Regions from separate parts of the Pseudomonas syringae genome, predicted to be linked through region 2. Evidence: predicted binding sites of a transcription regulator. Region 2 holds the regulator's gene; each other region holds the start of a gene.
The links. Region 2 encodes sigma-54, which starts transcription at its own class of promoters, with help from an activator protein. Its sites were predicted from a motif close to ANTGGCATNNANNTTGCTNT; they were not measured.

Region 1 (9,972 bases), 740 kb from region 2:
GTTGAGCCTCACTGCTCAAGGAAAACGTTTCCCCGGTGCTTTTCACGCCTGCGGTCGCTGCAGGTGCGGGCGCATCGGTTTTGGCGGTGTCTTTACTGGCCCCGGTACGCGACGTACTGGCGACAGGCTGTGAATTATTAAGGCGACTGAAATCTATGACCATGATTGAAAAACCTCTGGGTGTTTGGACGCTTGCCTTGTTTTCGGCCAACCCCGATCAAACTTTAGGCTGATTGTGAGAAAGCTTCCCAATAGACGACATTTGCCGTCGGGCATTCCCCGCAGTCTAAAAAAAAACACACCCTTCGCGCCACCATCAATGCGTTACATGGCCACTTCCACCTGCCCTGGGCCGGTGACATTGGCTTTTATCACCCGCTGGGAATTGAGGTTCTTCACCCTGATCTGCTCGTTGAACCCACCATCGGACATCGCTTCGCCAGGCATGCGAACCGCCAGCGTGCCAGTGCGCGCGATGATCACCACCTGATCGCCTTTGTGAACCATTTGCGGCTGCTCCAGCGCCACGGGTGTAATGACTTGGTCGATGACCATCTGTCGGACAACCTTCTGGCCGACTGCCTGATCAAGCGAGGCCAGGAAGCCCTGACCCAGGCTGCTGACATCCCGCTCGCGCATCGCAACATCTTCTTCAGTGACGATGGCGTCGCGTTTCAGCGGCCGCATCACCGTGACGACATTGCGGAACAGCTGTACCTGGGCGGGCACGAACACGGTCCAGGGCGACGAACCTTCGCAGCGAACCCGCACGGTGACCCGGCCAACCGGTCGAGGACTTTCCAGCGTAGCTGTCAAATCCTTGTCGCAGGCACCCATCCGTAAACGCGGGTCGAGCTGCTTGACCTGTATGTCGTGACGTCCATCAATCTGGTTGGTTGCCAAATAGTCTTCTACTGTGAACTCAAGAAACCCTTGGGTGACGCCGATAAGCTGTTCAGGCAGTGTGAAATTCTCTGCACGGGCGAGGTTGCCCGCGCCGCAAAGGCACAGCAGAGCGATTGCGCACAGAAGCCTGCGGGTTTCTAATGCGAGGTGTCGAGAAATTGTCGTCTTTGCGTTCATGAGGTTATAAATAGCAAAGCCCGTGCCGCTTGTTGATCGGGTGTGTGGGCGGCGGTCATTTTGGTAAGGGGGTTCGGCATGGCAGGTGTAATGGATTCGGTAAACCAGCGAACTCAGCTGGTGGGTCAGAATCGCCTGGAGCTGCTCTTGTTTCGTCTCGACGGCAAGCAGCTCTACGGGATCAACGTCTTCAAAGTCAAAGAAGTACTGCAATGTCCCAAACTCACCGTCATGCCCAAGTCGAGCAAGATCGTTCGGGGCGTCGCCAATATTCGCGGCGGCACCATTCCGATCATGGATCTGGCGATGGCGACAGGCTCCGCCGGGATGATTTCGCTGGTTAATTCCTTCGTCATCATTACTGAGTACAACACCAAGGTTCAGGGTTTTCTGGTGCATTCGGTCGAACGCATTGTCAACATGAACTGGGAAGAGATTCATCCACCACCCAAGGGCACCGGGCGCGATCATTACCTGACCGCCGTTACCCGGGTCGACAATCAGTTGGTGGAAATCATTGACGTCGAGAAGATTCTCGCCGAAGTAGCGCCGGTTTCCGAAGAGATCTCGGTGGGTGTCATTGATGTCGAGACTCAGCACAAGGCGGTCTCGATGCGCGTTCTGACGGTTGACGACTCGTCGGTGGCGCGCAAGCAGGTGAGCCGTTGCCTGGAAACCGTCGGCGTTGAAGTGGTCGCACTGAACGATGGTCGTCAGGCGCTGGATTACCTGCTGAAGATGGTTGCAGAAGGCAAAAAGCCGGAAGAAGAGTTCCTGATGATGATCTCCGACATTGAAATGCCGGAGATGGATGGCTATACCCTTACAGCGGCGATACGTAATGACCCGCGCATGCAGAAGATGCACATCACCTTGCACACCTCGTTGTCCGGGGTGTTCAACCAGGCGATGGTCAAGAAGGTCGGCGCTGATGACTTTCTTGCCAAATTCCGGCCTGACGACCTGGCGGCCAGGGTTGTTGCGCGGATCAAGGCAGCAGAATAACCATCCGGGGGCGTCGTCCCCGGTGATTCACATGATTTGAGAGGCGGCACCTTGTCTACGGGTAATTTGGATTTTGATCAGTTCCGGGTATTTCTGGAAAAAGCCTGTGGCATCTTGCTTGGGGAAAACAAGCAGTACCTGGTGTCCAGCCGTCTCAACAAATTGATGGAGCAGCAGAGCATCAAGTCGTTGGGCGAGCTGGTCCAGCGTATTCAGACCCAGCCGCGCAGTGGCCTGCGCGAGCAGGTGGTCGATGCCATGACCACTAACGAAACCCTTTGGTTTCGCGACACGTACCCGTTTGAAGTGTTGAAGAACAAGGTGCTGCCCGAGCAGATCAAGGCCAGCCCCGGCCAGCGCTTGCGCATCTGGTCGGCGGCCTGCTCGTCGGGTCAGGAACCGTATTCGCTGTCGATGTCCATCGACGAGTTCGAGCGTGCCAACCCCGGTCAGCTCAAGTCGGGCGCGCAGATCGTGGCAACGGACCTGTCGGGCTTGATGCTCAATAACTGCAAGACAGGCGAGTACGACAGCCTGGCAATTGGTCGCGGCCTGTCGCCGGATCGTCTGCAGCGCTTTTTTGACGTAAAAAGCCCGGGCCGCTGGGTGGTCAAGGCGCCGATCAAGAGTCGCGTGGAATTCCGCTCGTTCAACCTGCTCGACAGCTACGCGGCGCTGGGCAAGTTCGACATTGTGTTCTGCCGTAACGTGTTGATCTACTTCTCGGCTGAAGTGAAGAAAGACATCCTGCTGCGCATTCACGGCACGCTCAAGCCAGGCGGTTACCTGTTTCTGGGTGCCTCCGAAGCGCTCAATGGTCTGCCTGATCACTACCAGATGGTCCAGTGCAGCCCGGGGATTATCTACAAGGCCAAATGATGGTTTGCTGGGTGCTTGTCGTGAAAAAAGAGACCTTCGGGTCTCTTTTTTTGTGGGTAGACGAAAACAGCCTTTTTCGTTTGCCCTTCGGATTCATGTTTGCGTTCTGATTTCGCTCACCAGTGTTGCAAAAGCGCTGGCGGCGGCGCTCTGGTATCCGTTTTTACGCCGCAGCAGCGCAACCGTCCGCCCAGGCAGGGCCGGGATTGTCTGAACTTCGCGAAACCCAGGCTGCTCGCGAACGATGGCATCGGGAAGAATGGTCGCCATGCGGCCTTGAGTGACGACCTTGAGCAAAATGGCAATCGAGTTGGCTTCCAGGCCAACGATCGGCTTGAAGTTCTGCATCTGACACCATGCATCCAGCAACTGGCGAGTGGCGAATCCGGGCGCCAGCAAGGCAAAGCGAAGTGTTTGCAGATCCTCAAGTGTCAGCGCGGCCTGCTTGTCGGGACCAGGCCTGGCCATGACCAGGCACAGTTGTTCATCGAACAGAGGCTGGCTGTCTATTTCGACGGCATGACTGCCGGCAAACCCTATGGCCAGATCGAGCGCATCACTGATTAGTGCCTCGGTAATCTGCTCCAGAGGCAGCTCTGTGAGGATGATTGCCACACCGGGATACAGCGCGCTGAAGCGGTCGATCAAGGGTGCTATCAGGTATTCACTGAAGGTTGGCGTTACCCCGAGGCGCAGTTGTCCGCGTGACAGATCGCTGACATCGTTGAGCGCACGCTTGCCTGCATCCAGCTCAAGCAGGCAGCGACGCGCATGGTCCAGATACACGCGACCGGCATCGGTCGGCACGACACTGCGGCGGGTGCGGTCGAACAGTTGCACACCCAGGCTGCTTTCCAGTTGCCTGATCTGCTGCGACAACGCCGGTTGGGAGACATGCAGCGCCTCGGCCGCCCGGGTGAAGTTGCCATGGTCGGCGACTGCCAGCAAATAGCGTATATGGCGTAACAGCACGGCATCACCATAAGTCAGGATTATGGCGATGATCATAAATCAGTCTTGGATCTTATGGTGATAGTTGCCGATCCTGTGATTGACGTGAATTCATTCCGGAGGGTTACCTATGCCGCACAGCAATATTTCCAGAGCGCCGCGTCAGAATCTGACTGAGCGTGTGCTACAGGCCAAGACCGCAAAGAACCTTACCTGGGCCGGGCTTGCAGAAGGTACCGGGTTGAGCGTGGTCTATGTCACCGCTGCGCTACTCGGCCAGCACCCTTTGCCGGAAGCGGTGGCCGAGGTGGTCGCCGAGCGTCTCGGGCTGGACAGGAACGCGGTCGCCGAACTGCAAACCATCCCGTTGCGCGGCAATGCCGAAGACGTCTCCAGTGATCCGACGATCTATCGCTTCCACGAAATGGTTCAGGTCTACGGCACAACCCTGAAGGCACTGGTGCATGAGCAGTTCGGCGACGGCATCATCAGCGCCATCAACTTCAAGCTCGATATCAAGAAAGTCGAGGATCCGGAAGGGGGCGAGCGAGCCGTGATCACCCTCAATGGAAAATTCCTGCCCTATAAACCGTTCTGAGGACGCTGAGATGAGTGATAAAGGAAGACCGCCATTTCCACCCTTTACCCTGGAGACCGCCATCCAGAAAGTCCGTGGCGCGGAGGATGGCTGGAACTCCCGCGACGCGGCGAAAGTTGCGCTGGCCTACACCGAAGACACCTACTGGCGTAACCGCAGCGAGTTCGTCAATGGCCGTGCTGAGGCTCAGGCGTTTCTGGAGCGCAAATGGCGCAAGGAGCTTGATTACCGGCTGATCAAGGAGCTTTGGGCATTCACTGATAACCGCATTGCCGTGCGTTATGCCTACGAATGGCATGACGACTCCGGCAACTGGTTCCGCTCGTATGGCAATGAGAACTGGGAGTTCGCTGCAAACGGCCTCATGCAACGGCGTTTTGCCTGCATCAACGATTTGCCGATTGCAGAATCCGAGCGCAAATACCATTGGCCGTTGGGGCGGCGGCCGGATGAACATCCTGGTTTGAGTGAGCTTGGCCTCTGAGTGAAGTGCGGTCCGGGCGAGCGAGGATTCGCCCGTTTCAGCGACTGCGTATCAGGCTTCAGTTTGTGGGTATCCTGTTTTCAGGCACTTGCAGACTCACCAGCAGCGCTGAGAATGCGGTGAACCGCAATGCCTGCGCCTGTGAGCAATGCGATAAGACCTGATGCTTCAGTGAGTGTTGGTAACCTGCCTTCAAAGAGAAAGCCGAGTGCGGCTGCGAACAGGCACTCCAGTGAAATCAACTGACCGGAAAGCACCATCGGCAGCCGTCTTGTTGCTGAGTTCCACGCCCACGCTCCGATCACCGAAGACAAGACTGCGATTATCAGGCCCCATAAATAAAGATGTCCTGCCAGTTCGACACTGAAGCCGATGCTCGGAAGTTTAAAGAGGCCAAGCGCCTGTACAACCGGTATCAGGCACACGCTGCCTGTTCCTGCGCCCGCCATCATCAGCGCTGTCCAGATACCTGTCGCACCGCGGGGAAGTGTCTTCATGGCGCTTTGATTGAGCAGGCTGAAGGCGATCCACAGCGTCACTGCCGAGACCGAAAAAAACAGGCCCGTCAGCCAGGATGTTTTTCCGATATGCGGAGTATTCATACTGCTGATATTTGAAAGTACAAGGCCGACCACGATCAACGTCAGTGGCAATGCAAGCTTGCGCCATTGAACCGTCTTTTCTTTCGCATTGCCGAGCAGGGCGAGCAAGACAGGTACCAGTCCGACCAAGGCGGCGGTGAGAACAGGGCCTCCGAACAGGACGCCTGCAGCGATACAGCTGCCGTACCCTAAATACCCGATGGCGCCAAGGCCTGCGGCGAGAAGCTGCTGAGAGCGGGGCAATGATCGCCGTTGGGCGCTGTACAGGATTACGCCTGATGCACCCAACGCGCCCGCGATCAGAAACCTGATAATCGTCAGGTCGTAAATACTGTAGGTACCAGTGACGTACGGCGCTATGAAGTTCAGAGCCCAGGCCAGTGTTGCGACAATGACGAGCATCGATCCGGCGATGATGTTGGAGCGGGCAGTGACCATTAGCTGAATTCCGATAGATCTTGCGCCCATACTGCACACCGTCGCGCATGTGCTACAAACGAGTTCTCGGTTCGGGATACATAACAGCTGATTATGAATAAACTCAGGACAACACTGCCTCCTCTGGCCAGCCTGCTGCCTTTCGAAGCCGCTGCCCGGCTGGAAAGTTTCTCGAAGGCTGCTGACGAGTTGCACATCACCCAGGCTGCCGTCAGCCGGCAAATCCGGGGTCTGGAGGAGGATCTCGGTCTGAAGCTGTTTATTCGCCGAAATCGGGCTGTGTTTTTGACGGAGGAAGGGCGGGAGTTAGGAGGGGTGATAAGTGCAGCGTTGCTGAACATCAGTGATGCTGCTGTGGCGCTTCGAACATCACGGCGCAAACATCGTGTTGTTCTGCTTTGCCAGCTATGCGAAGCCTTTTACTGGATGATGCCACGCCTATCCACCTTCCTTGATCAACACTCTGGGGTCGAGGTTCAAGTTGTGACCTCGACGCGACCCATCGCCGAATTCAGCGGCTACTTCGATGTGGCTTTGCAAACCACCGGACGCGCCAGTGGTTGCCACACGCTGGTTTTTACCGCTGCCGATGAAGTCTTTCCCGTGTGCCGCTCCGACTATCTCGCGCCTGGCAGTTTGCTGAGCCTCAAAGAGCTTCGCCTGCACAAACTGCTGCACTACCGCTCCACGCCCCATGAATTCATGACGTGGGATGACTGGTCGCAGATGTTTGGAAGTACCAGGGCGGATTATCCTCAAGGTGCGGTGTTTGATAGCTATCCGCTTATGCTTCAGGCGGCAGTGGAGGGGCATGGCGTTGCATTGGGATGGCGTCGAACTGCGTCAAAACTTATTGAAGAGGGCGCGTTGGTGCAGTGCTGTGCAGAACGTGTTCCGTTGCCTGACGCCATTTCAGTTTATAAAAAGAGTCACGACGACAATCGGGTTGAAGTCCGTATGTTGCTGGATTGGCTCCGGGAGCAGTTGGTTATGGAGCGCTGACCCACTGGATTCGTTGCTTGACTCAGGCAGTTGTTGATGGGGCACAAAAAAGAGACGTTCAGGATTCAGTGCCGGCAGTGCCTTGTCCGGTAAATACCGCGCTGTCAGGATCGAGGATTTTATCCAGAAGGCTCTTGGCATCAGCGTCACCTTCAGAGGTGTGCGTTTTGTAGTTGAAGTCTTGATCAATCCAGCCCTGAAGTCTGGTTTCATAGCTGGAAGGGTATTGCGACTGCTCGATGGCTGGCAGCTCTTTGTAGTGATCGAGAACCGATGTGTAAAAATCAGTCAGCTTGCCGGTCGCACTGTATTCAGCGCTTCCTTCGGCTACAACTTGCTGGCGCCATATCCTCTCCTGGCGATAGGATTCCAGCCAGGCTGACTTTTTCTCGTTGACTGTAAAGTCGCCGCTTTCGTCATAGGCGATGAGTGAAAGCTGGTCTCGGGACATGCCGGAAAACGGGTTATTTCCGCTGCCATTAACGAATTCAGTCGCGTTTTTCGCGCGTTCCAGGCGATCAGGATCGTTGCTTTGGGGGACCTCTGCATCGTGCCTGGCTTTATTGGCGTCGTAGCTGCTTCCTACCAGTCGCTCTGTCAGCTGACTGTTTTTTTCACTCAACGCTGTACGACCAAGGCTCGCATCTCTGGACGCCGCACGCGTTGCGCTTTCGCTGAGTTGCACAGAAAGAGAAGAAAGTTTGCCTGAAGCCAGTTTTTCGTTTGAGGTGGCAGAGGGATCGCGGGTGAGGGGTGAGGTGGTGGGGGAGGCCACGGCTTTTGCAGTGTTAATGCTCGGGTTACTGTTCTTGCCTATTGAGTCGACCAAGATGAAGCTCCTTTCTAATTCCTATTCCTTGTGCGCCTGAGTGTATCGGTCATTACCACGATCCTGTAGCGCAAATACAAGACGATTCACCAAAACTACACCCCCCTACTGGCAAAAAAACGGCACCCACCTTGCCGCTTTGCCCCTCCACAGCGGAAATGCCTTGCCGCTTTTCTGGCATTGCCGCCTCTGCGCCGTCTGCGACCCTTGCAATCATTGGGTTTTACAACATGGCACGCCGATTGCTTTGTCAGTAACAACAGAATCAGGTCAACCGGCAAAGGTTTCCCGAAATGAGCATCAGCTTCGATAAAGCGCTAGGCATACATGAAAAGGCCCTCAACTTCCGGGCTCAGCGGGCAGAGGTGTTGGCCAACAACATTTCCAACGCCGACACCCCGAACTTCAAGGCGCGTGATCTGGAGTTTTCTTCGGTGCTGGCTGCCGAAACCGAGAAGACCCAGAACGGTCATTTCGCGCTGAACAAGACCAACAGTCGTCATATCGAAGCCGAGGGCATGGGCAATGACGACGGCACGCTGATGTACCGCACGCCGTCGCAGCCTTCGCTGGACCAGAACACCGTTGATTCGCAGGTCGAGACGGCCAGTTACACCGAGAACGCCATGGGCTTCCAGGCCAGCTTCACATTGCTCAACAGCAAGTTCAAAGGGCTGGTTGCAGCCCTTCGCGGAGAATAATCCATGTCACTAGCCAATGTGTTCAACATTGCCGGTAGCGCCATGAGTGCCCAGACCACGCGTCTGAACACCACGGCCAGTAACATCGCCAACGCCGAGACCGTGTCTTCGAGCATGGACCAGACCTACCGCGCACGTCATCCGGTGTTTGCCACCGTGATGCAGGATCAGCAGTCCACAGGCGGTTCGTTGTTCCAGGATCGGGGTGAAGCGGGGCAGGGTGTGCAGGTCAACGGCATCATCGAAGACAGTTCCAACCTCGAAGCGCGCTACGAGCCCAATCATCCTTCCGCTGACAAGGACGGGTATGTCTATTACCCCAACGTCAATGTCGTGGAAGAAATGGCCGACATGATTTCCGCCAGCCGGTCCTTCCAGACCAACGCTGAAATCATGAACACCGCTAAATCCATGATGCAGAAGGTTCTGACCCTCGGTCAGTGATAGAAGGCGAACGTTATGGCCGTTGATAGCACCACAGCAAACAGCGTTTCATCGACATTTTTGAACACGCTGCAAAACCCTACGCCGACAACCACGAACTCCACAGGCACGCTGGGCAAGGATTCGTTTCTGCAACTGCTCGTCACGCAGATGAAGAACCAGAACCCTCTGGACCCGCAGGACAACACCCAGTTCGTGGCGCAACTGGCGCAGTTCAGCAGCCTCGAAAGCATGCAGAACCTGACGAAGACGGTTGACACCATTGCAACCAGTTACCAGTCGTCCCAGGCCTTGCAAGCATCATCGCTGGTGGGTCGTTCAGTGATCATTGATGCGAGCAGCACCTCGGTCGATACCACCAAGGGCCTGACCGGTTCGATCGTGGTTCCGGCTGCAACCTCGGCGACAACGGTCAAGGTATACGACGCACAATCGAACCTGGTCGACAGTGTCGATCTGGGGGCCCAGACCGCCGGCACGACCAACTTCGCCTGGGACGGTACGGATTCAAGCGGCACCGCGCTGCCATCGGGTACTTACAGCTTCAAGGCGGAAGGCGCGGTTGACGGCAAGAACACCCAGTTTTCGACTTACCTGCCCGCCACAGTCAATAGCGTCACGCTGGGTGTCAATGGCGCAGAAACAATGCTTAACCTGGCCAGCGGCAGTGTTGCCCTGTCCAAAGTTCAAACCATCGGATTGTAGAGCCGCTACGGCGCAGGAGTGAAACATGTCTTTCAATATCGGCCTTAGTGGGCTCTATGCTGCAAACAAAAGTCTCGACGTTACCGGCAACAACATTGCCAACGTGGCGACCACTGGCTTCAAAAGTTCGCGCATCGAATTCGCTGACCAGTACGCACAATCGATTCGCGGTACATCGGGTGGCACGGGTGTCGGCAGTGGTGTCACCACGGCTGCGGTTTCCCAGCAGTTTTCCCAGGGCAGCCTGAGCA
Region 2 (9,972 bases):
CACATCCAGTCTGACGATGCTCAGCTCGATGACAAGAAAGGCGTTGCAACCTACAGGGGCAACGTGGTTATCACGCAAGGCTCAATGAAGGTCACCGGCAACACCGTGACGATTACCCGTAACGCCCAGGGTGAAGTCGATGTCTTCACGTCTGTCGGCAATCTGGCTTACTACGAGCAAAAACCTGCCCCGGACAAGCCGATCGTGCAGGCCTATGCCGTCACGATCCAGTACTACGCCGGCCAGGACCGCATTGTCCTGATCGACAAAGCCAAGGTCATCAACGACGGCAACACGTCGGAAGGCGAGAAAATCGTCTACGACACGGTCAGACAGGTCGTCAGCGCCGGCCGGGCCAATGGTGGTACCAAGTTGACTACGCCACGTCCGCGTATCGACATGGTCATCCAGCCGAAGAAGAAAACCGATCAACCGCAGAAGGCCCCGTAAATGGCAACGCTCAGAGCCCAGCATCTGGCTAAAAGCTACAAGAGCCGACAGGTCGTGCGCGATGTGAGCATCTCCATCGAAAGCGGGCAGATCGTCGGCTTGCTGGGCCCCAACGGCGCCGGCAAGACCACCTGCTTCTACATGATCGTGGGCCTGGTCCAGGCGGATCAGGGCCGCGTGCTGATTGACGACCTGGATGTCAGCCACCAGCCCATGCACGGCCGTGCACGTGCCGGTATCGGTTACCTGCCGCAGGAAGCCTCCATCTTCCGCAAGCTGTCGGTGTCCGACAACATCATGGCGATTCTCGAGACCCGCAAGGAACTCGATGCTGGAGCACGCCGCAAGGAGCTTGAAAGCCTCTTGCAGGAGTTCCACATCACGCACATTCGCGACAACCTGGGCATGAGCCTGTCAGGTGGCGAACGTCGCCGCGTGGAAATTGCCCGTGCCCTGGCCACTTCGCCGAAATTCATCCTGCTGGATGAACCGTTCGCAGGCGTCGACCCGATCTCGGTGGGCGACATCAAACAGATTATCCACCACCTGAAAGCCAAGGGCATCGGCGTGCTGATCACCGATCACAACGTCCGTGAAACCCTGGACATCTGTGAAACCGCTTACATCGTCAACGATGGACAGCTGATCGCAGAAGGCGACTCTGAAACCATTCTGGCAAATCAGCTGGTGAAAGAAGTGTACCTCGGCCACGAGTTCCGTCTCTGATCGACCGCCTTTGGCACGTCCCCGGCTGATTGATGCCCGTGCAGCGTATTGACAGGATTTTATTTGTCATAACGCTCTAGGCAAAGCCACAGGTTTCAGGCATATAATTTGCTTAATGATGGCGCCCCGGCGCCTGTAGTAGATGGCGCACGTGCGTCAGCGAATAAGGTGTTTAGCCCCTGCCATGAAACCATCGCTAGTCTTGAGAATGGGCCAGCAGCTGACGATGACACCGCAGCTGCAACAGGCAATCCGCTTACTTCAGTTGTCCACTCTGGATCTCCAGCAGGAGATTCAGGAGGCGCTGGAGTCCAACCCTATGCTTGAACGGCAGGAAGAAGGCGACGATTTCGATAACTCCGACCCGCTTGCCGACAACATCGAACAAAAGCCCAACCCCGACGTTCAGGAACCAACCTATCAGGAAGCCGCACCCACGGTGGACAACCTGGAAGACGGCGAATGGGGCGAGCGCATTCCAAACGAGCTGCCCGTCGACACGGCCTGGGAAGACGTTTACCAGACCAGCGCCAGCAGCCTGCCGAGCAGCGATGACGATGAGTGGGATTTCACTACCCGTACCTCGGTGGGCGAAAGCCTGCAGAGCCATCTGCTGTGGCAACTGAACGTAGCGCCGATGTCCGACAAGGATCGCCTGGTTGCAGTGACGCTGATCGACTGCATCAACAACCAGGGCTATCTGGACGAAACACTCGAAGAGATTCTTGAATCCTTCGACCCTGAGCTGGACATCGAACTCGACGAAATCGAAGCCGTACTGCACCGCATCCAGCAGTTCGAACCTGCCGGCATCGGTGCGCGCACGCTGAGCGAGTGCCTGCTTCTGCAATTACGCCAGCTGCCCGCGAAAACGCCCTGGCTGGCGGAAGCACAACGGCTGGTCACCGATTACATCGATCTGCTGGGCAGCCGCGATTACGGCCAGTTGATGCGGCGCATGAAAATCAAGGAAGACGAACTGCGCCAGGTCATAGAACTGGTTCAGAGCCTCAACCCGCGTCCCGGCTCGCAAATCGAATCCACAGAAGCCGAATACGTTATTCCTGACGTGATCGTGCGCAAGGACAACGAACGCTGGCTGGTCGAGCTGAATCAGGAATCGGTGCCCCGCCTGCGCGTAAACCCCCAATATGCCGGGTTTGTCCGTCGCGCCGACACCAGCGCAGACAACACCTTCATGCGCAACCAGTTGCAGGAGGCTCGCTGGTTCATCAAGAGCCTGCAAAGCCGCAACGAAACCCTGATGAAGGTCGCCACCCAGATCGTCGAACACCAACGCGGTTTTCTCGAATACGGCGACGAGGCCATGAAACCGCTGGTGCTGCACGATATCGCCGAGGCGGTAGGCATGCACGAGTCGACCATTTCCCGCGTCACGACCCAGAAATTCATGCACACCCCACGGGGTATTTACGAGCTGAAATACTTCTTTTCAAGCCACGTAAGCACCTCCGAGGGCGGCGAATGCTCGTCCACGGCAATTCGCGCAATCATCAAAAAACTGGTTGCGGCGGAAAATCAGAAAAAGCCGTTGAGTGATAGCAAGATCGCTGGTTTACTGGAGGCACAAGGCATTCAAGTAGCCCGTCGCACAGTCGCCAAGTACCGCGAATCACTCGGGATAGCGCCTTCCAGTGAGCGCAAGCGATTGATGTGATGCAGGCCGAGCCACAGCGTTCCAGTGGCAGGCGTCACGCCTGTCTCTTTATGCATTGGCAAAGGAGAAAGCTGTATGCAAGTCAACATCAGTGGACACCAACTGGAAGTGACCAAGCCCCTTCGTGAATATGTTGAGCTCAAGCTCAAGAAGCTGGAGGGGCACTTTGACAAGATTACAAACGTGCAGGTCACGATGGCGGTCGAGAAGCTCAAGCAGAAGATCGAAGCCACGCTGCACATCCACGGAGGGGAGGTGGTTGCCAATGCTGAACATGACGACATGTACGCTGCAATCGACCTGCTCACTGACAAGCTCGACAGACAATTGCTCAAGCATAAGGAAAAGCAGCAAAGCATCCTCAAAGGTGCGGCCGCTCGCTAACGCCCATTTAAATGATCCGATTTGAAAATATCCTGACCCCCGGCCGTTCACTCGTGAACATGCCGGGCGGCAGCAAGAAACGTGTACTTGAACAGATTGCCAACCTGATCGGCCGCGAAGTGCCGGGAATGGATTCGGGCACTGTGTTCGAAAGCCTGGTTGCCCGTGAAAAACTGGGATCGACCGGTTTCGGCAACGGCATCGCCATTCCTCACTGCCGCCTGGCCTCCTGTGGCGAGCCCGTCAGTGCAGTGATTCACCTTGATGCTCCGGTAGATTTCGACGCCATCGACGGTGCGCCCGTGGACTTGCTGTTTGTCTTGCTGGTCCCGCAGAAGGCGACCGACGATCACCTGGAGCTGCTTAGCCAGATTGCCGGCATGCTCGACAAGGCCGACGTGCGCAAGAGCCTGCGCAACGCGGCAAGCGACGAAGCGCTGTATAACGTGGTGCTGGACGCACAAAAAGGTCTTTGACAATGCGCATGATCATCGTCAGCGGCCGCTCCGGTTCGGGCAAAAGTACCGCGCTGGATGTACTGGAAGACAACGGCTTCTATTGTGTCGACAACCTTCCTGCCGGTCTGCTGCCGGAACTGGCCGAACGCGCACTGATCAACACCGAGCTGGCAGAGCCACTGTTGGCGGTTTCGATCGACGCACGCAATCTGCCAAGCCATCTGACCCGTTTTCCGCAGATGCTCGATGAAGTGCGCTCACGCAATATCCAGTGCGACGTGCTGTATCTGGATGCCGACGAAGCCACCCTGCTCAAACGCTTCTCGGAAACCCGACGTCGCCACCCCTTGAGCACGGCAGATCGCTCGCTGGCCGAGGCGATACGCGACGAGACTACATTACTGGGCCCGATCATCGATCTGGCCGACCTGAAGATCAACACCACCCACCTGAACCTCTACCAGTTGCGCGATGCACTGAAACTGCGCCTGCTCAACAAGCCCGAGCCTGGTACTGCCTTTCTGCTCGAGTCGTTCGGCTTCAAGCGTGGCATGCCCGTTGATGCCGATCTGGTCTTTGATGTGCGCTGCCTGCCCAACCCGTACTGGAAGCCTGAATTGCGCGATCATTCAGGTCTCGAACAGCCTGTTATCGATTATCTGTCCGTGCAGCCCGACGTTGAAGAAATGTTTCAGGACATCTTCGCCTATCTGAACAAATGGCTGCCTCGATTCGCAGCCAGCAACCGTTCTTACGTTACCATTGCCATCGGTTGCACTGGGGGGCACCATCGCTCCGTCTACCTGACAGAACGCCTGGGTCAGGTATTGCAACAATCACTCAAGAACGTTCAGGTCCGCCACCGCGACCTTAGCTGAAAGGATTTACACTGCGATGCCCGCTCGTCAAATCACCATCATCAACAAACTGGGTTTGCACGCCCGCGCCGCCGCCAAGTTCGTAGGCGTTGCCGGCAAGTTTCCCTGCCAGATCCGCGTCGGCCGCACGCCGGAAAGCATGGTCGATGGCAAGAGCATCATGGCTGTGATGATGCTGGCTGCGGGCAAAGGCACCGAGATTCATCTGCACACCGAAGGTGAATTCGAGCATGAAGCCCTTGATGGCTTGGTAGAACTGATCAATAACAGGTTTGACGAGGGCGAATAAGCCCTCGACCTCACACGTCTCGGCGTGTCACACCCATCACAAGCAATGCACCTGAAGCCAACTCATCCCCCGCCCTGCCAGCAACACCATACCTGCCAACAGCAGCACGGTTCCTGCTCCCCTGCGCAGCAACCGCACTTTATTGATCGAGAGTCGTTCAGAACGCATAGGCGCCCTTGGCGGGTGTCGAGGGATCAGGCCAGAGCAGCCTGATAGCGTCGGGCTACTTCCTGCCAGTTGATCACGTTGTAGAACGCGTTGATGTATTCGGGACGGCGGTTCTGGTAGCGCAGGTAGTAGGCATGTTCCCACACGTCCAGCCCCAGAATGGGTGTGTTGCCATTCATCAGCGGGCTGTCCTGATTGCCGCTGCTTTCGACTACCAGTTTTTTGTCAGGGGTCACGCTCAGCCAGGCCCATCCACTGCCAAAACGCGTCAGTGCGGCTTTGGTAAAGGCCTCCTTGAAGCTGTCAAAGCCACCCAATTGCTCGTCTATTGCAGCGGCGATCGCGCCTTGTGGCAAGCCGCCACCGCCGGGCACCATGACTTCCCAGAACAGCGAATGGTTGGCATGACCTCCACCTTGATTGATCACCGCCGGGCGCAGGTTTTCAGGCAGTTGCTTGACGCTGGCGACGAGTTTTTCAACCGACCAGTCGGCGAATTCAGTGCCGTCGACCGCCGCATTGAGGTTGGTGATATAGGTCTGGTGATGCTTGGTGTAGTGGATTTCCATGGTCTGCGCATCAATGTGCGGCTCTAGTGCATCGTAGGCGTACGGCAGTGCTGGCAAGGTATGAGACATTTCAGTGTGCTCCGTAAAAAAGTCCGGAATGAGTCGCTGAATGGCGCTGCAGCGATGAGCGCGTGTGCTCACTGCTGCTGTTCAGCAGTCGATGGGTGCGCGGGTATTCGCCATGCTCGCTGATAAAGCTCAGTAGCTCGGCGTAGGTCTTGCTGCTGTGGCGCAGGGCCGCTTCGCGCAGAGCGGGCGTCAGCCGCTGGCTCTGCATGGTCTGCAACAGGTGCTGATGGATTGCGCACAGGTATTCGGCGCTTTCTTCTGGCTGCCCCAGGCTGAGGTGCAGGTCCGCCAGGTTGTGATGGGAAATCACACACGCCGCAACGGCTTCATCGACGTCTGGCCAACGCTCGAAAAGCACTTGTGCCAGGGCCAGCGCCTGGAGGTACAGCTCACGGGCTTCAACCCACTCACCCAGACTGAAACAGCGGTTGGCCTGTTCAATGGTGCGTTTCCAATGCTGCATGACATACCCCCAGAGGCGCAGGCTGGCCGGACCAGGTGATCCCGGCGGTCACATTTCACCCTCAAATGATATTCATTATTAAATGAGATTTTGACTCAACACAAGCATGTTGATGAGATGGACTTTTGCGAGGGGGTTCTGAGAAGACAATGAAGCGAGGCTTCATGAGCTATCGATCGTGCAGAAACTGGGGAGTGTGGCACGGTAAGGACAGGTGATGCGGCGTGACAGGAAGCGCATGCCAACGCCGGAGCATTGGCATGCGAGTCAGTCAGGTATGCAGCGGTAGCGATGCAGGCTAATCAGCTCCCCGCCACCATCATGCGCTCGATCAGTACCGAGCCGGTGCGGATGTTGCTGCGCAGTTCGAGATCGCTGCCCACGGCGACGATCTGTTTGAACATGTCGCGCATGTTCCCGGCAATAGTCACTTCCTGAACCGGAAACTGAATCTCGCCGTTCTCGACCCAGAAGCCCGCTGCGCCACGCGAGTAATCACCGGTGACCATGTTCAGGCCGCTGCCCATCAACTCAGTGACCAGCAAACCACGGCCCATGCGCCGGATCAGCGCATCCTGATCTTCGGAACCATGAGTAACGAACAGGTTATGAACGCCGCCCGCATTGGCGGTGCTTGGCATGCCCAGCTTGCGGCCGGAATAGGTGCTCAGCACGTAGGACACCAGATCGCCTTTGTCCACGAAGGGTTTGGCATACGTCGCCAGGCCATCGCTGTCGAACGCGGAACTGCCCATGGCGTGCCTCAGGTGTGGACGCTCATCGATGGTCATCCACTCCGGGAACAGTCGCTGGCCAAGAGAGCCCTCGAGAAATGACGACTTGCGATACAGGTTGCCGCCAGAGATAGCGCCGAGAAAACTGCCGAACAAGCCACCCGCCAGTTCAGCGGCAAACAGCACCGGCACTTCACAGGTAGGCACAGGCCGCGCGCCCAGGCGGCTCGCCGCCCGTTGCGCGGCCTTGCGGCCAATGCTCTCGGCATCGGCCAGCAACTGGCCCTTGCGGTTGACGTCATACCAGTAGTCGCGCTGCATCTGGCCTTCGCCTTCGGCAATCATCACGCAACTCAGGCTATGCCGGGTCGACGCATAGCCGCCGATGAACCCATTGCTGTTGCCGTATACGCGGCAGCCCTGATGGGTATTGAGGGTGGTGCCGTCGGCGTTCTTGATCCGGCTGTCGGCCTCGAACGCTGCCGCTTCGCAGATCAACGCTTTCTCGATGGCCTGCTCGGGCGTGATGTCCCAAGTGTGATAAAGGTCAAAATCCATGACCTCCTTGGCCATCAGCGCAGCGTCGGCCAGCCCGGAGCTTTCATCTTCGGAGGTGTGTTCGGCAATCGCCAGGGCGGCGGCTACGGTTTCGCGAATGGCATCGGCGCCGGTCGCAGACGTGCTGGCCGAGCCTTTGCGCTGCCCAACGTACAACGTAATACCAAAACCCTGGTCACGATTGAACTCGACGGTTTCGACTTCACGCTGGCGGACCGATGTCGACAGCCCTTGGTCCACCGACACCGCCACTTCACAGGCGCTGGCACCCTGACGCCTCGCTTCGGCGATGATCTGCTCGACTTGTTCCTGCAATTCGGGCAAGGCCTGTGGGCCGACGCTTTGGGTTGCACTCATGACTTTCTCCATCAAATTCTTCTTTCAGCACAGGCCGAATACCGACCGGGCCGGACAAGCGGCCCACGACTGGTTATCATGGCGGCGTTTCTTTGCGGACTGCCCCCATGGTTGATTCTTACGACGACTCCCTTGACGGGGAGAAAAGCAAAACTCAGGTCAAACGCGAGCTGCATGCGCTGGTTGACCTCGGTGAACGACTGACAACACTCAAAGCCGATGTGCTGGCCAAGCTGCCGTTGACCGACGCTTTGCGCAAGGCCCTGGCCGAAGCGCCCAAGCACACGGCCAACATTGCGCGAAAGCGGCATATTCTGTTCATTGGCAAGCTGATGCGCGATCAGGACCAGGAAGCCATTCTGGTGTTGCTCGACCAACTCGATGCCTCCACTCGCCAGTACAATGAACGTTTCCACAATCTGGAACGCTGGCGTGATCGCCTGATCGCCGGTGATGACGCCGACCTCGAGAAATTCGTTATCGAATACCCCGATGCCGACCGTCAGCAACTGCGTTCGTTGATTCGTCAGGCGCAACACGAAGTTGCACGCAACAAACCGCCGGCCACCAGCCGCAAAATCTTCAAATACATCCGTGAGCTGGACGAACTTCAACGCGGTCTGCGTTGATGTCGACCTCGGGGTGGGCCGCAGCAAGCGGCCAGCCCCGACTCACATTCAGCTACCTGTACCGCCAACCGTAATCGCGTCGATTTTCAGCGTAGGCTGACCCACACCGACCGGCAGCGACTGGCCGTCTTTTCCGCACGTACCGACGCCGCTGTCCAGCGACAGATCGTTACCCACCATCGAAACCCTGCTCATTGCTTCCGGCCCGTTGCCGATCAAGGTCGCACCTTTGACGGGCGCCGTGATTTTGCCGTCTTCGATCAGGTAGGCCTCACTGGTCGAAAACACGAACTTGCCACTGGTGATGTCGACCTGACCGCCGCCCAGATTGGCGCAATAGATACCCCGCTTGACCGACGCGATGATTTCCTGCGGATCGCTCTGCCCGCCCAGCATGTAGGTGTTGGTCATGCGCGGCATCGGCAGATGGGCGTAGGACTCGCGACGACCGTTGCCGGTCCGCGCAACGCCCATCAACCGGGCATTGAGCTTGTCCTGCATGTAGCCCTTGAGCACACCGTTTTCGATCAGCGTGGTGCATTCGGTCGGCGTGCCTTCGTCATCGACGCTCAGCGAGCCGCGACGCCCTGCCAGCGTGCCGTCGTCCACGATGGTGCAGAGCCTGGACGCAACCATCTCGCCCATGCGCCCGCTGTAGGCAGAACTGCCCTTGCGGTTGAAATCGCCTTCCAGACCGTGCCCCACTGCTTCGTGCAGCAGCACCCCGGACCAGCCGGAACCGAGCACGACCGGCAATGTACCGGCCGGCGCGGGAATCGCTTCCAGATTGACCAGCGCCTGACGCAACGCCTCGCGGGCGTAGCCCATGGCACGGTCGTCAGTCAGGAAATAACGGTAGTCGGTACGTCCGCCGCCGCCATGCCCGCCGCGTTCGCGACGGCCATTCTGCTCGACGATGACGCTGACATTGAAGCGCACCAGAGGGCGCACGTCGGCGGCCAGGCTGCCATCGGCTGCCGCCACCAGAATGCGCTCCCAGACTCCGGCCATGCTCACCGACACCTGCTGAATACGCGAGTCCAGTGCGCGAGTTGCGACGTCGATGCGCTTCAGCAACTCGACCTTCTCGGCACGGCTCAGCACTTCCAGCGGATTATCCGGCGCATACAGCTGAGCCACGTCCTGCGACGTAAACGTCTGCACGCGGCCATTCTGGCCAGCGCGAGAAATCGACCGGGCGGCGCGGGCAGCGGTGCGCAGCGCATCTTCAGTGATGGCGTTGCTGTACGCGAAACCGGTCTTCTCTCCTGACTGAGCGCGCACGCCCACGCCTTGATCGAGATTGAAACTGCCTTCCTTGACGATGCCGTCTTCCAGCGACCACGACTCGGAGATCATCCCCTGAAAATACAGGTCCGCGGCATCGATGCCGGGGCCGGCAAGTTCGCCGAGTACCGATTGCAGGCTGTCGAGGCTCAGGCCGCCGGGTGCCAGAAGGTGTTCGCTGACTGAGGACAGATCACTCATATTCACTCCGAAGCAGGCCGCATGGCGTCCTGCGAAAAAAAGCGCCGGTGACTGGACACCGGCATCCGCGCCCG
Region 3 (9,972 bases), 1.2 Mb from region 2:
GTACTGTCAATATGATGCTGTTTCGATGCTGCCATATGACGGTCTTAATATCGATGATCTATAAGTGTGAATATTTATTAATTAACTATCCGGTGAGTCTTTTGGTACGTCAGTGCTGCAAATAGTTAATTTACTTTCTGTAGTATCTCTGACAGCATCCGTCCTGCCGACACCCACACGGCCCGTCGAATAGACGGTGATATTACTCTTCATCAGTGCGGCTTTATCTCAAGGTCGTCTGTCAATTCCGATAAGTGTTTACTTTGAAAGAAGTAATCGGCTACTCGCTCTTTTTTCGGGCTCCTGCTGCCTTAAATAAAGGGAAGCCCGATTTCACATGCACCTCGGCCATGCAACTTTTCGGCCGTGTTGTCTTCCTCTTCGCGCTGCTTTGAAGGGCGCCAATAAAGGATACATCATCATGAGTAACATCAATTACGCACCCACTGTCTGGTCCCGTGCCGATGCGCTGAAGGTCAACGAAAACGACCCCACCACCACGCAGCCACTGGTCAGCCCGGACTTTCCGGTCATGAGCGATACGGTATTCATCTGGGACACCATGCCGCTGCGCGAGCTGGACGGCACGGTCGTTTCGGTCAACGGCTGGTCGGTCATCCTGACATTGACGGCTGACCGCCACCCTGATGATCCGCAGTACCTGGGTGCCAATGGCCGCTACGACATCAAGCGCGACTGGGAAGACCGCCACGGCAGGGCGCGCATGTGCTACTGGTACTCGCGCACCGGCAAAGACTGGATCTTCGGTGGCCGAGTGATGGCCGAGGGCGTATCGCCGACGACACGAGAGTGGGCGGGCACACCGATCCTGTTGAACGACCAGGGCGATATCGATCTGTATTACACCTGCGTGACACCCGGTGCCTCGATTGCCAAAGTTCGCGGCCGCATCGTGACATCCGATAAGGGCGTAGAGTTGAAAGACTTTAACGACGTTAAAATTCTTTTTGAAGCCGACGGCACTTATTATCAGACCGAAGCGCAAAACTCGACCTGGAACTTTCGCGACCCAAGTCCGTTCATTGACCCCAATGATGGCAAGTTGTACATGGTCTTTGAAGGTAACGTCGCGGGCGAGCGTGGTTCACATACGGTTGGCGTCACGGAACTTGGCCCTGTGCCACCGGGCCACGAAGAAGTTGGCGGTGCCAGATTCCAGGTCGGCTGTATCGGCCTGGCGGTGGCGAAAGACCTGACGGGTGAAGAATGGGAAATACTTCCACCGCTGGTGACTGCGGTGGGCGTTAACGATCAGACCGAACGTCCGCACTATGTCTTCCAGGACGGTAAATATTATTTGTTCACCATCAGCCACAAGTTTACCTACGCCGATGGCGTGACCGGGCCGGATGGTGTCTATGGTTTTGTCGGCGAGCATCTGTTCGGTCCTTACCGGCCCATGAACGCCTCTGGTCTGGTGCTTGGCAATCCGCCCGAGCAGCCGTTCCAGACGTATTCCCACTGTGTCATGCCGAACGGACTGGTAACGTCGTTCATCGACAGCGTGCCCACCGAAGGCGAGGATTATCGTATCGGCGGGACCGAAGCGCCGACCGTGAGAATCCTGCTGAAAGGCGATCGCTCGTTCGTGCAGGAGGAATATGATTACGGCTACATTCCTGCCATGAAGGACGTGACGCTGAGCTGACAGAACTTAGCCCTGCGAAGCGAGAACGCCTGCCTGTGCAGGCGTTCTGCGTGCGGTCAGCCCAATAGCTCGCTCATCGCAATAATCTGTTCGGCCACCTGAATCAGCTTCTGCTGGCGACTCATCGCCTGGCGGCGCATCAGGGTGTAGGCCTCCTCCTCGTTGCACGCCTTCATCTTCATCAGCAGCCCCTTGGCCAGTTCGATGCGCTTGCGCTCGGCCAGTTGCTGATCGCGGGCATGCAGTTGCGCCCGCAGCGACTGATCGCTTTCGAAGCGGGCCATGGCCACGTCGAGAATCGGTTGCAGCCGTTGCGCCTGAATGCCTTCGACAATGTAAGCGCTGACCCCGGATTTGATCGCCTGACGCATCACTCCCGGATCGTGCTCGTCGGTAAACATCACAATCGGCCGCGGCTGGTCGCGGCTGACCAGCACCACCTGTTCCATCACGTCGCGGCCGGGGGATTCGGTGTCGATCAGGATGACATCCGGGCGCACCGCCTCAACGCGGGCGGGCAGGTCGATGATCAGCCCCGACTCATCGATCACCTCGAACCCGGCCTCGGTCAGTGCGGATTTGAGGCGACCGACTTTTCGGGGTGTGTCATTGATCAGCAGAATACGCAGCATGCTCACGTCCTCCGTCAACGACTGGCCAGTGCAGGCGCGGGATCGGCCAGCGAGTGAAGTTTGAAGCTGCGTGCATAGCCAGCCGGATCACTGCCATCCCAGACCTTGCCGTCGATCAGCTGACTGCTGCGCAGGTGGGCAGCCGGAACACTGATGCCCAGCGCGTCGGCTGCCTGACGGTACAGGTCCAGTTGCTGGACGCGGCTGGCGACTGCCAGGTAGTCCGGGTCTTCGCGCAACAGCCCCCAGCGTCGGAACTGGGTCATGAACCACATGCCATCGGACAGCCACGGGTAATTGACCTGGCCCTGATTGTGGAACCGGACCGCATGCGGGTCCTGCCAGTGGTTGCCAAGCCCGTCACTGTAATGGCCGAGCAGGCGCGGTTCGATGCAGTCCAGCGGCGCGTCCAGATACTCTGTGCCGCTGAGCAATTGCGCCGTGCTGCACAGGTTGTGCGGGTTCTGCTCGATGAAGCGGCTGGCTTCAAGTACCGCCATGATCAGCGCTCTGGCGGTATTGGGGTTCTGCTCGACGAATTCGCGCGTGCAGCCGAGCACCTTGCCTGGGTGGTCGGGCCAGATCGCCTGGCTGGTGGCCATGGTGAAACCCAGCTGCTGCTGTACTGCGCTGGCACCCCACGGCTCACCGACACAGAACCCGTCGATGCGCCCGGCTTGCAGGTGCTGCGCCATCTGGGTGGGCGGCACCACCACACTGTTCACATCGTCGAGCGGATGAATGCCCTGGCTGGCGAGCCAGTAATACAGCCACATGGCGTGATTGCCGGTGGGAAAAGTCTGCGCGAAGGTCAGTTGCGAACCGTTTTGGTGCGCGCGTTTGTCCAGTGCCTCAGGCGTGATCACGCCCGCTTGCTGCAATTCGCTGGACAGGTTGATGCACTGACCGTTCTGATTGAGGCCCATCAGGATCGCCATGTCGGTCGCCGGGCCGCCGCTGATGCCCAGTTCCACGGCGTAGATCAGGCCATACAGGCTGTGTGCTGCGTGCAGCTGCCCGCTGACCAGCCTGTCGCGCAGCCCGGCCCATGAGGTCTGGCGCTTGAGGTTGAGGCTCAGCCCGTAAGGCTGGGCAAAGCCCTGCGTCGCGGCGACCACGAGCGGCGCGCAGTCAGTCAACGCCATGAAGCCGACGTCCAGGCTGTTGATTTCCGGCGCGTCGCTGCCGGCTACCCAGTCCAGGGCGTTGCTGGTTGGTTCAGTCATAGCGAGCACTTCATAAAAAGCCCATCCAGAAAAAAGGCGCCGTTCGACCCGATGCCAGTGCAAGGGGCTGAAGCGACGCCATTGTCCATGCACGGTTCCTTCGTTGGAGTACGTGCCCGATAACCGATCCAAGCAAGGCATATGCCAGCGTCATGTGGCAGGAAGTTTATCGCGCACCTCGCTTGAGCCGCCCGCACACGGCTATAATCGCCACCCTGAATTCAGCTGCTCACGAGCCCATCCCGCCATGTATAACCTGGCCCGCCAGTTACTGTTCAAACTTTCCCCGGAAACCTCGCATGACCTTTCGCTGGACCTGATCGGTGCAGGCGGGCGGCTGGGGCTCAACGGTCTGCTGAGCAAGTCTCCGGCGAATCTGCCGGTCAGCGTCATGGGCCTGGAATTCCCTAACCCTGTGGGGCTGGCGGCCGGTCTGGACAAGAACGGCGCGGCCATCGACGGTTTTGCACAACTGGGTTTCGGCTTTGTCGAGATCGGCACCGTGACGCCGCGTCCGCAGCCGGGCAATCCCAAGCCGCGTCTCTTTCGCCTGCCGCATGCCGAGGCGATCATCAATCGTATGGGCTTCAACAACCTGGGTGTCGATCATCTGGTGTCCAGGGTCCAGGCGGCCAAATACCGCGGCATTCTGGGTATCAACATCGGCAAGAACTTCGACACGCCGGTCGAACGTGCAGTGGATGATTACCTGATCTGCCTGGACAAGGTTTACGCCCACGCCAGCTATGTCACCATCAACATCAGTTCACCCAATACAGCGGGTCTGCGCAGTCTGCAATTCGGCGATTCGCTCAAGCAACTGCTCCAGGCCCTGAGCCTGCGTCAGCAGGAACTCACGCAACTGCATGGCAAGCGTGTGCCGTTGGCGATCAAGATTGCCCCGGACATGACCGATGAAGAAACCGTGCTGGTCGCTGCTGCGCTGATCGAATCGGGGATGGATGCGGTCATTGCCACCAACACCACGCTGAGCCGTCAGGGCGTCGAAGGCTTGCCGCATGCTGATCAGGCAGGCGGTTTGTCAGGCGCGCCGGTTCGCGAAAAAAGCACGCATATCGTCAAGGTGCTGGCTGGCGAGCTGGGCGGGCGCATGCCGATCATCGCGGCGGGCGGGATTACCGAAGGCCGGCATGCGGCCGAGAAGATCGCAGCCGGTGCCAGTCTCGTGCAGATCTACTCTGGTTTCATCTATAAAGGCCCGGCGCTGATTCGCCAGTCGGTGGACGCCATCGCGGCAATGCCACGCACCGCAGGCTGAATCAGGACCCGAAAAAAGGGGCTCTTCGAGAGAGCCCCTGGGCGTTGGCCCGCCGCCCGGGTCGGGCGTGCATGGTACAGGTGTGAATCAGTCAATCATGTTGACGGCCCGTCGAGGCCTGAATGTCTATGAATCGCCTCATCCGACCGCGTGAAGTTCGTTGAGTCTGTGGATGCCCGCAGTGCCGGTCATACCGTCCCAGTTGTCGCCGCGTCCTTCGCGCCAGCCATTGATCCATGCCTGGCGTACTGACGGTAGAGTAAAAGGGCAAAGCTCACGGGATTTACCATGAACGCCGTATTGATATCCGCGTAAAAATGCTCTTTCCAACGGATCACGCTTAAGTCTTCTCATAGGGTAATGCCCTCGTCTGTTGACTGTAATATCCCTGAGACCCCGTGATGAGGTCGGGCAGAATGTTCTGCCGTTGGTGCCCGCTGCCGGCGTGGCGGGCCTTGATGCCATCACCGTTGCAGTGATGACCTGTGTTGATTTCTAACCAAAGCGCAGGGCGGTGTGAATGATCGTTTTGTCATAAGCACGTCACATTCTGGTCTGTCCAGCAATAAGCGTTGGGGTGCGTCAACACTGATTTTTTACGCAGCCCCCTTCAGACGCGGGTTTGCGGACGAATTGAGATCGCTTATCAACCTCAAATGGTGGCTGTTTGCCTTGCCCACACAAGCGACGAAGGGTCACTGATCGGCCGATAAAATGTGACTTTTCGAGTCGGGCTTTTCGGCAGCATCTTTATTGCCAACATTGCAGGCCTCGATATCTGTTTTAATGTGCAGCTTAACTGCCGCAATGACATGACAGGATCATGCGGTGGACCGGCACACATCAAGTGCCACGCAGGCGTTCTCCACGAAAGACGCCTGTTCAAATCTGGCAGGGCAATGCGTTGCCCGCCGCAGACGGCTCAGGCCCTGGAATACACATGTCGGATCGCTACGAACTTTTCCTCACTTGCCCAAAGGGCCTTGAAGGCCTGCTTGCAGAGGAAGCCACTGCGCTTGGCCTGCAAGAGACCCGCGAGCACACCTCGGCCATTCGCGGCTCGGCCGACATGGAGACCGCTTATCGCTTGTGCCTGTGGTCGCGTCTGGCCAACCGCGTGCTGCTGGTGCTCAAGCGGTTCCCGATGAAGGACGCCGAAGACCTGTACCACGGCGTACTCGATGTCGAATGGCACGACCATCTCGAATCGGAAGGCACCATCGCGGTGGAATTCAGCGGTCATGGCTCGGGTATCGACAACACCCACTTTGGTGCATTGAAGGTCAAGGACGCGATCGTCGACAAGCTGCGCACGCCCGAAGGCGAACGTCCCTCCGTCGACAAGATCAACCCGGACCTGCGTGTGCACCTGCGTCTGGACCGTGGCGAAGCCATCCTGTCGCTGGACCTTTCCGGTCACAGCCTGCACCAGCGCGGCTATCGTCTGCAGCAGGGGGCTGCGCCGCTCAAGGAAAACCTTGCCGCAGCGATCCTGATCAGAGCCGGCTGGCCGCGTATTGCTGCCGAGGGCGGCGCGCTGGCTGACCCGATGTGTGGTGTCGGTACATTCCTGGTCGAGGCCGGCATGATCGCCGCCGACATCGCGCCCAATATCAAGCGCGAGCGCTGGGGTTTCTCTGCCTGGCTCGGTCACGTTCCGGCCCTGTGGCGCAAGCTGCACGACGAAGCGCTGGCACGCGCCGAGGCCGGGCTGGCCAAAACCCCTTCGTGGATTCGCGGTTACGAAGCCGATCCGCGTCTGATCCAGCCTGGCCGCAACAACATCGAGCGCGCTGGCCTGAGCGACTGGATCAAGGTCTATCAGGGCGAAGTTGCAACGTTCGAGCCGCGTCCGGATCAGAACCAGAAAGGTCTGGTGATCTGCAACCCTCCGTACGGCGAGCGTCTGGGTGATGAAGCCAGTTTGCTGTATCTCTACCAGAATCTGGGCGAGCGCCTGCGTCAGGCCTGCCTGAACTGGGAAGCTGCGGTGTTCACCGGCGCGCCTGATCTGGGCAAGCGCATGGGTATTCGCAGCCACAAACAGTATTCCTTCTGGAACGGCGCCTTGCCGTGCAAGTTGTTGCTGATCAAGGTGACGCCCGACCAGTTCGTCACCGGCGAGCGTCGCACCCCGGAACAGCGTCAGGTCGAGCGTGACAACCCGGTCGAAGTCGAAGTTGTCGAAAGAAAGCTCAACAAGAATGGCAACCCGATCAAGCCGGAACCGGTGGTGGTCGAGCAGGCTCGCCTGAGCGAAGGCGGGCAGATGTTTGCCAACCGTCTGCAGAAGAACCTCAAGCTGATGGGCAAGTGGGTGCGCCGCGAGGGCATCGATTGCTACCGCGTGTACGACGCCGACATGCCTGAGTACTCACTGGCAATCGATCTGTATCACGACTGGGTTCACGTTCAGGAATACGCCGCGCCCAAGACCATCGACCCGGAAAAGGCTTCGGCTCGCCTGTTCGACGCGCTGGCAGCCATTCCGCAGGCGCTAAACATCGACAAGAGTCGCGTGGTGATCAAGCGTCGCGAGCGCCAGAGCGGCACCAAACAGTACGAGCGCCAGAGTGCTCAGGGTCAGTTTCTGGAAGTCAGCGAAGGCGGCGTCAAGTTGCTGGTCAACCTGACCGACTACCTGGACACCGGCCTGTTCCTCGATCACCGCCCGATGCGCATGCGTATCCAGCGTGAGGCGGCGGGCAAGCGCTTCCTGAACCTGTTTGCCTACACGGCAACGGCCAGTGTGCATGCCGCCAAGGGCGGTGCGCGCAGCACCACCAGCGTCGACCTGTCACGGACCTATCTTGACTGGGCGCGACGCAACCTGTCGCTGAACGGTTTTTCCGACAAGAACCGTCTGGAGCAGGGCGACGTGATGGCCTGGCTGCAGGCCAATCGTGACGAGTACGAGCTGATCTTCATTGATCCGCCGACGTTCTCCAACTCCAAGCGCATGGAAGGCATTTTCGACGTGCAGCGTGATCAGGTCGAGCTGATCGACCTGGCAATGGCGCGCCTGGCGCCGGGCGGCGTGCTGTATTTCTCCAACAACTTCCGCAAGTTCGTGCTCGATGAAAATCTGAGCCAGCGCTACGCGGTCGAAGACATCACCGCCCAGACCATCGACCCGGACTTCGCCCGCAACGGCAAGATCCACCGCGCCTGGAAAATAATGGCGCGGGCTTGAGCCTGTAAAGCCTGGGGCGGTGAGCTGACGTGCAGCAACTTTGTACAGGTTTGTTCATCGCCCACTAGGCAAACTACTGGCGAGTAGCTATAAAAGATCAATAGCCAGCTTGACGCTCCAGTTCGTTGGCGTCATGAGTTTCTGTCTATGACCGCTAAACGTTTCAGGCTCAGAATTCTGAGTTTTATCAATGGTCAGCGCGCTGCATGGCTGATAGCGGTTCTGGCTTTTCTGATCGGCGTGGCGCTGACTGTTATGTTGGCGCTGGCGGACAACGAGCTGTATCAGCGTCAGGTACGCCAGCGTTTCGACATGCTCGCAGCGGAGCGCTTCAGCCGTCTACAAGAGCGTCTGGACCGGCAGGTCACCCGGCTGGATACGCTGAGCCGCTTCTTTATCTATTCAAGGCAGGTTGATCAGTCGGAATTCGACGGCTTCGTCGCACCGTTGCTTTTGGGAACCCAGGCGTATGCCTGGACCCCTCGGGTCACCAGTGCCGAGCGGGCAGCTTTTGAGGAGCAGGCGCGCAAGGACGGCATAACGGACTACGCCATACGCGAGATGGACGAAAAAGGCGCGTTGAAAACGGCCGGTGCGCGCACTGAGTATTTTCCGGTGCGCTTCCTGCAAACCGTCAGCAAAACGCCGTCGCCACTCGGGTTTGATATTTCCTCTGAGCAGGTGCGCCGTTCCGCTCTGGAACGCGCGCGCCTGCTCAAGCGTATTGTCGCCACGCCTCGTATTCGCCTGCTGGACCCGCCCGACGCCTACGGTATCTTGCTGGTGGCGCCGGTGTTCTCGGCCACCCGGACGCCTGCTGAGCTGAACGGGTATGTGACGGCCGTTATCAGCCTGGCGCAATTGATGACTGTGGGGACCGCTGAGCAGGACAGCCTCGCGGTGACCATGCAGGACCTCAGCTCGCCAGCAAAGCCCGAGCCGATTTACGAGTCGCCGGTTGCCGCCATCCGCAATCGGCTGTACGCCAGCAGCTTGCTGAGCCTGGGCGACAGGGATTACCTGATTGAAGTCCGCCCGACGCAGATTTTCAATCTCAGCAATCAGATCATGATGCCGGGCCGGGTGATGTGGCTTGGCGGTCTGCTGAGCCTGATGCTCAGCGCGTTGCTCTACACCCTGATCAGTCAGCGTCAGCGAGCCTTGCAGCGTGTTGCGCAACGCACCCGTGAGCTGCGCCAGCGTGAATTGCAGTTGCGTGCCGCGCACGGGCAGTTGCGCAACGTGCTCGACGCCGCGACCGAGGTGGCGATCATCGCTACTGATCTGGACGGGGTGATCAACATGTTCAACGTCGGCGCGCAGAAGATGCTGGGTTATCCTCAGGAAGAAATACTGGGCAAGTTCCGTCTCATGGACCTCTATCAGTCCGCTGAGCTGGAGGCCCGCGCGAGCAGCCTGAGCCGGCAGCGCGGGAAGCCGATCAGCGCGTCCCAGCTGATGTTTCTCGACGCTGTACAGGACGGCACTCATCCGTCGCAGGAATGGACGCTGCAGCGCAGTGACGGCAGTACTCTGGTCGTGGATATGCTGGTCACTGCAGTGCGTGACGATCAGGGGCTGTGGACCGGCTATCTTGCCGTGTGCATCGACGTCACCGAACACAAGCGCGTCAACCAGGCCCTGGCCGAACAGGGGCAATTGCTTAAAAAACTCGGCTCGCAGGTGCCCGGCGGTATCTATCAGTACCACCTGTCTGCCGATGGCAGCGCCCGTTTCAGGTATGCCAGTGCGGGTATGTGCGAGCTGTTCGAATTGGATGAGGCACAGTTGTTTGGCGACGCCGAGGCCTTGATGCGGCGCATTCACCCCGCCGATCTGACACGGATCAAAACCTCGATTCTTTCCAGTGCGAAGCACCTGACAGCCTGGAGCCAGGAATACCGGGTCGAGTTGCCGCGCAAGGGGCTGCGCTGGCTTAGCGCTGCCTCTACGCCGGAGCGGCTGGCCGATGG

Region 1: flgB (flagellar basal body rod protein FlgB) is a predicted target of sigma-54. The motif match lies at 8,101-8,120, and genes of this name have one in related genera.
Region 3: I9H07_RS09170 (CmpA/NrtA family ABC transporter substrate-binding protein) is a predicted target of sigma-54. The motif match lies at 3,657-3,676, and genes of this name have one in related genera.

Annotation. Positions count from the first base shown of each region.
Region 1 covers NZ_CP066265.1:1,627,304-1,637,275, forward strand. Annotated here, with positions in the region: gene flgM (flagellar biosynthesis anti-sigma factor FlgM) at 1-163, opposite strand, end outside; gene flgA (flagellar basal body P-ring formation chaperone FlgA) at 325-1,083, opposite strand; gene I9H07_RS07410 (chemotaxis protein CheV) at 1,162-2,088, shown strand; gene cheR (protein-glutamate O-methyltransferase CheR) at 2,140-2,967, shown strand; gene cynR (transcriptional regulator CynR) at 3,061-3,975, opposite strand; gene cynS (cyanase) at 4,049-4,516, shown strand; gene I9H07_RS07430 (DUF1348 family protein) at 4,527-5,000, shown strand; gene I9H07_RS07435 (DMT family transporter) at 5,081-6,040, opposite strand; gene I9H07_RS07440 (LysR substrate-binding domain-containing protein) at 6,134-7,042, shown strand; gene I9H07_RS07445 (hypothetical protein) at 7,101-7,871, opposite strand; gene flgB (flagellar basal body rod protein FlgB) at 8,165-8,572, shown strand; gene flgC (flagellar basal body rod protein FlgC) at 8,576-9,016, shown strand; gene flgD (flagellar hook assembly protein FlgD) at 9,032-9,721, shown strand; gene flgE (flagellar hook protein FlgE) at 9,747-9,972, shown strand, end outside.
Region 2 covers NZ_CP066265.1:882,467-892,438, reverse strand. Annotated here, with positions in the region: gene lptA (lipopolysaccharide transport periplasmic protein LptA) at 1-450, shown strand, start outside; gene lptB (LPS export ABC transporter ATP-binding protein) at 451-1,176, shown strand; gene I9H07_RS04050 (RNA polymerase factor sigma-54) at 1,361-2,854, shown strand; gene hpf (ribosome hibernation-promoting factor, HPF/YfiA family) at 2,930-3,238, shown strand; gene ptsN (PTS IIA-like nitrogen regulatory protein PtsN) at 3,250-3,714, shown strand; gene rapZ (RNase adapter RapZ) at 3,717-4,574, shown strand; gene I9H07_RS04030 (HPr family phosphocarrier protein) at 4,591-4,863, shown strand; gene I9H07_RS04025 (superoxide dismutase) at 5,058-5,669, opposite strand; gene I9H07_RS04020 (tetratricopeptide repeat protein) at 5,671-6,132, opposite strand; gene pmbA (metalloprotease PmbA) at 6,435-7,781, opposite strand; gene yjgA (ribosome biogenesis factor YjgA) at 7,889-8,410, shown strand; gene tldD (metalloprotease TldD) at 8,459-9,898, opposite strand; gene I9H07_RS04000 (carbon-nitrogen hydrolase family protein) at 9,901-9,972, opposite strand, start outside.
Region 3 covers NZ_CP066265.1:2,046,215-2,056,186, forward strand. Annotated here, with positions in the region: gene I9H07_RS09160 (glycoside hydrolase family 68 protein) at 422-1,669, shown strand; gene I9H07_RS09165 (ANTAR domain-containing response regulator) at 1,726-2,301, opposite strand; gene I9H07_RS09170 (CmpA/NrtA family ABC transporter substrate-binding protein) at 2,316-3,527, opposite strand; gene I9H07_RS09175 (quinone-dependent dihydroorotate dehydrogenase) at 3,775-4,806, shown strand; gene rmf (ribosome modulation factor) at 4,945-5,160, opposite strand; gene rlmKL (bifunctional 23S rRNA (guanine(2069)-N(7))-methyltransferase RlmK/23S rRNA (guanine(2445)-N(2))-methyltransferase RlmL) at 5,747-7,999, shown strand; gene I9H07_RS09190 (sensor domain-containing diguanylate cyclase) at 8,147-9,972, shown strand, end outside.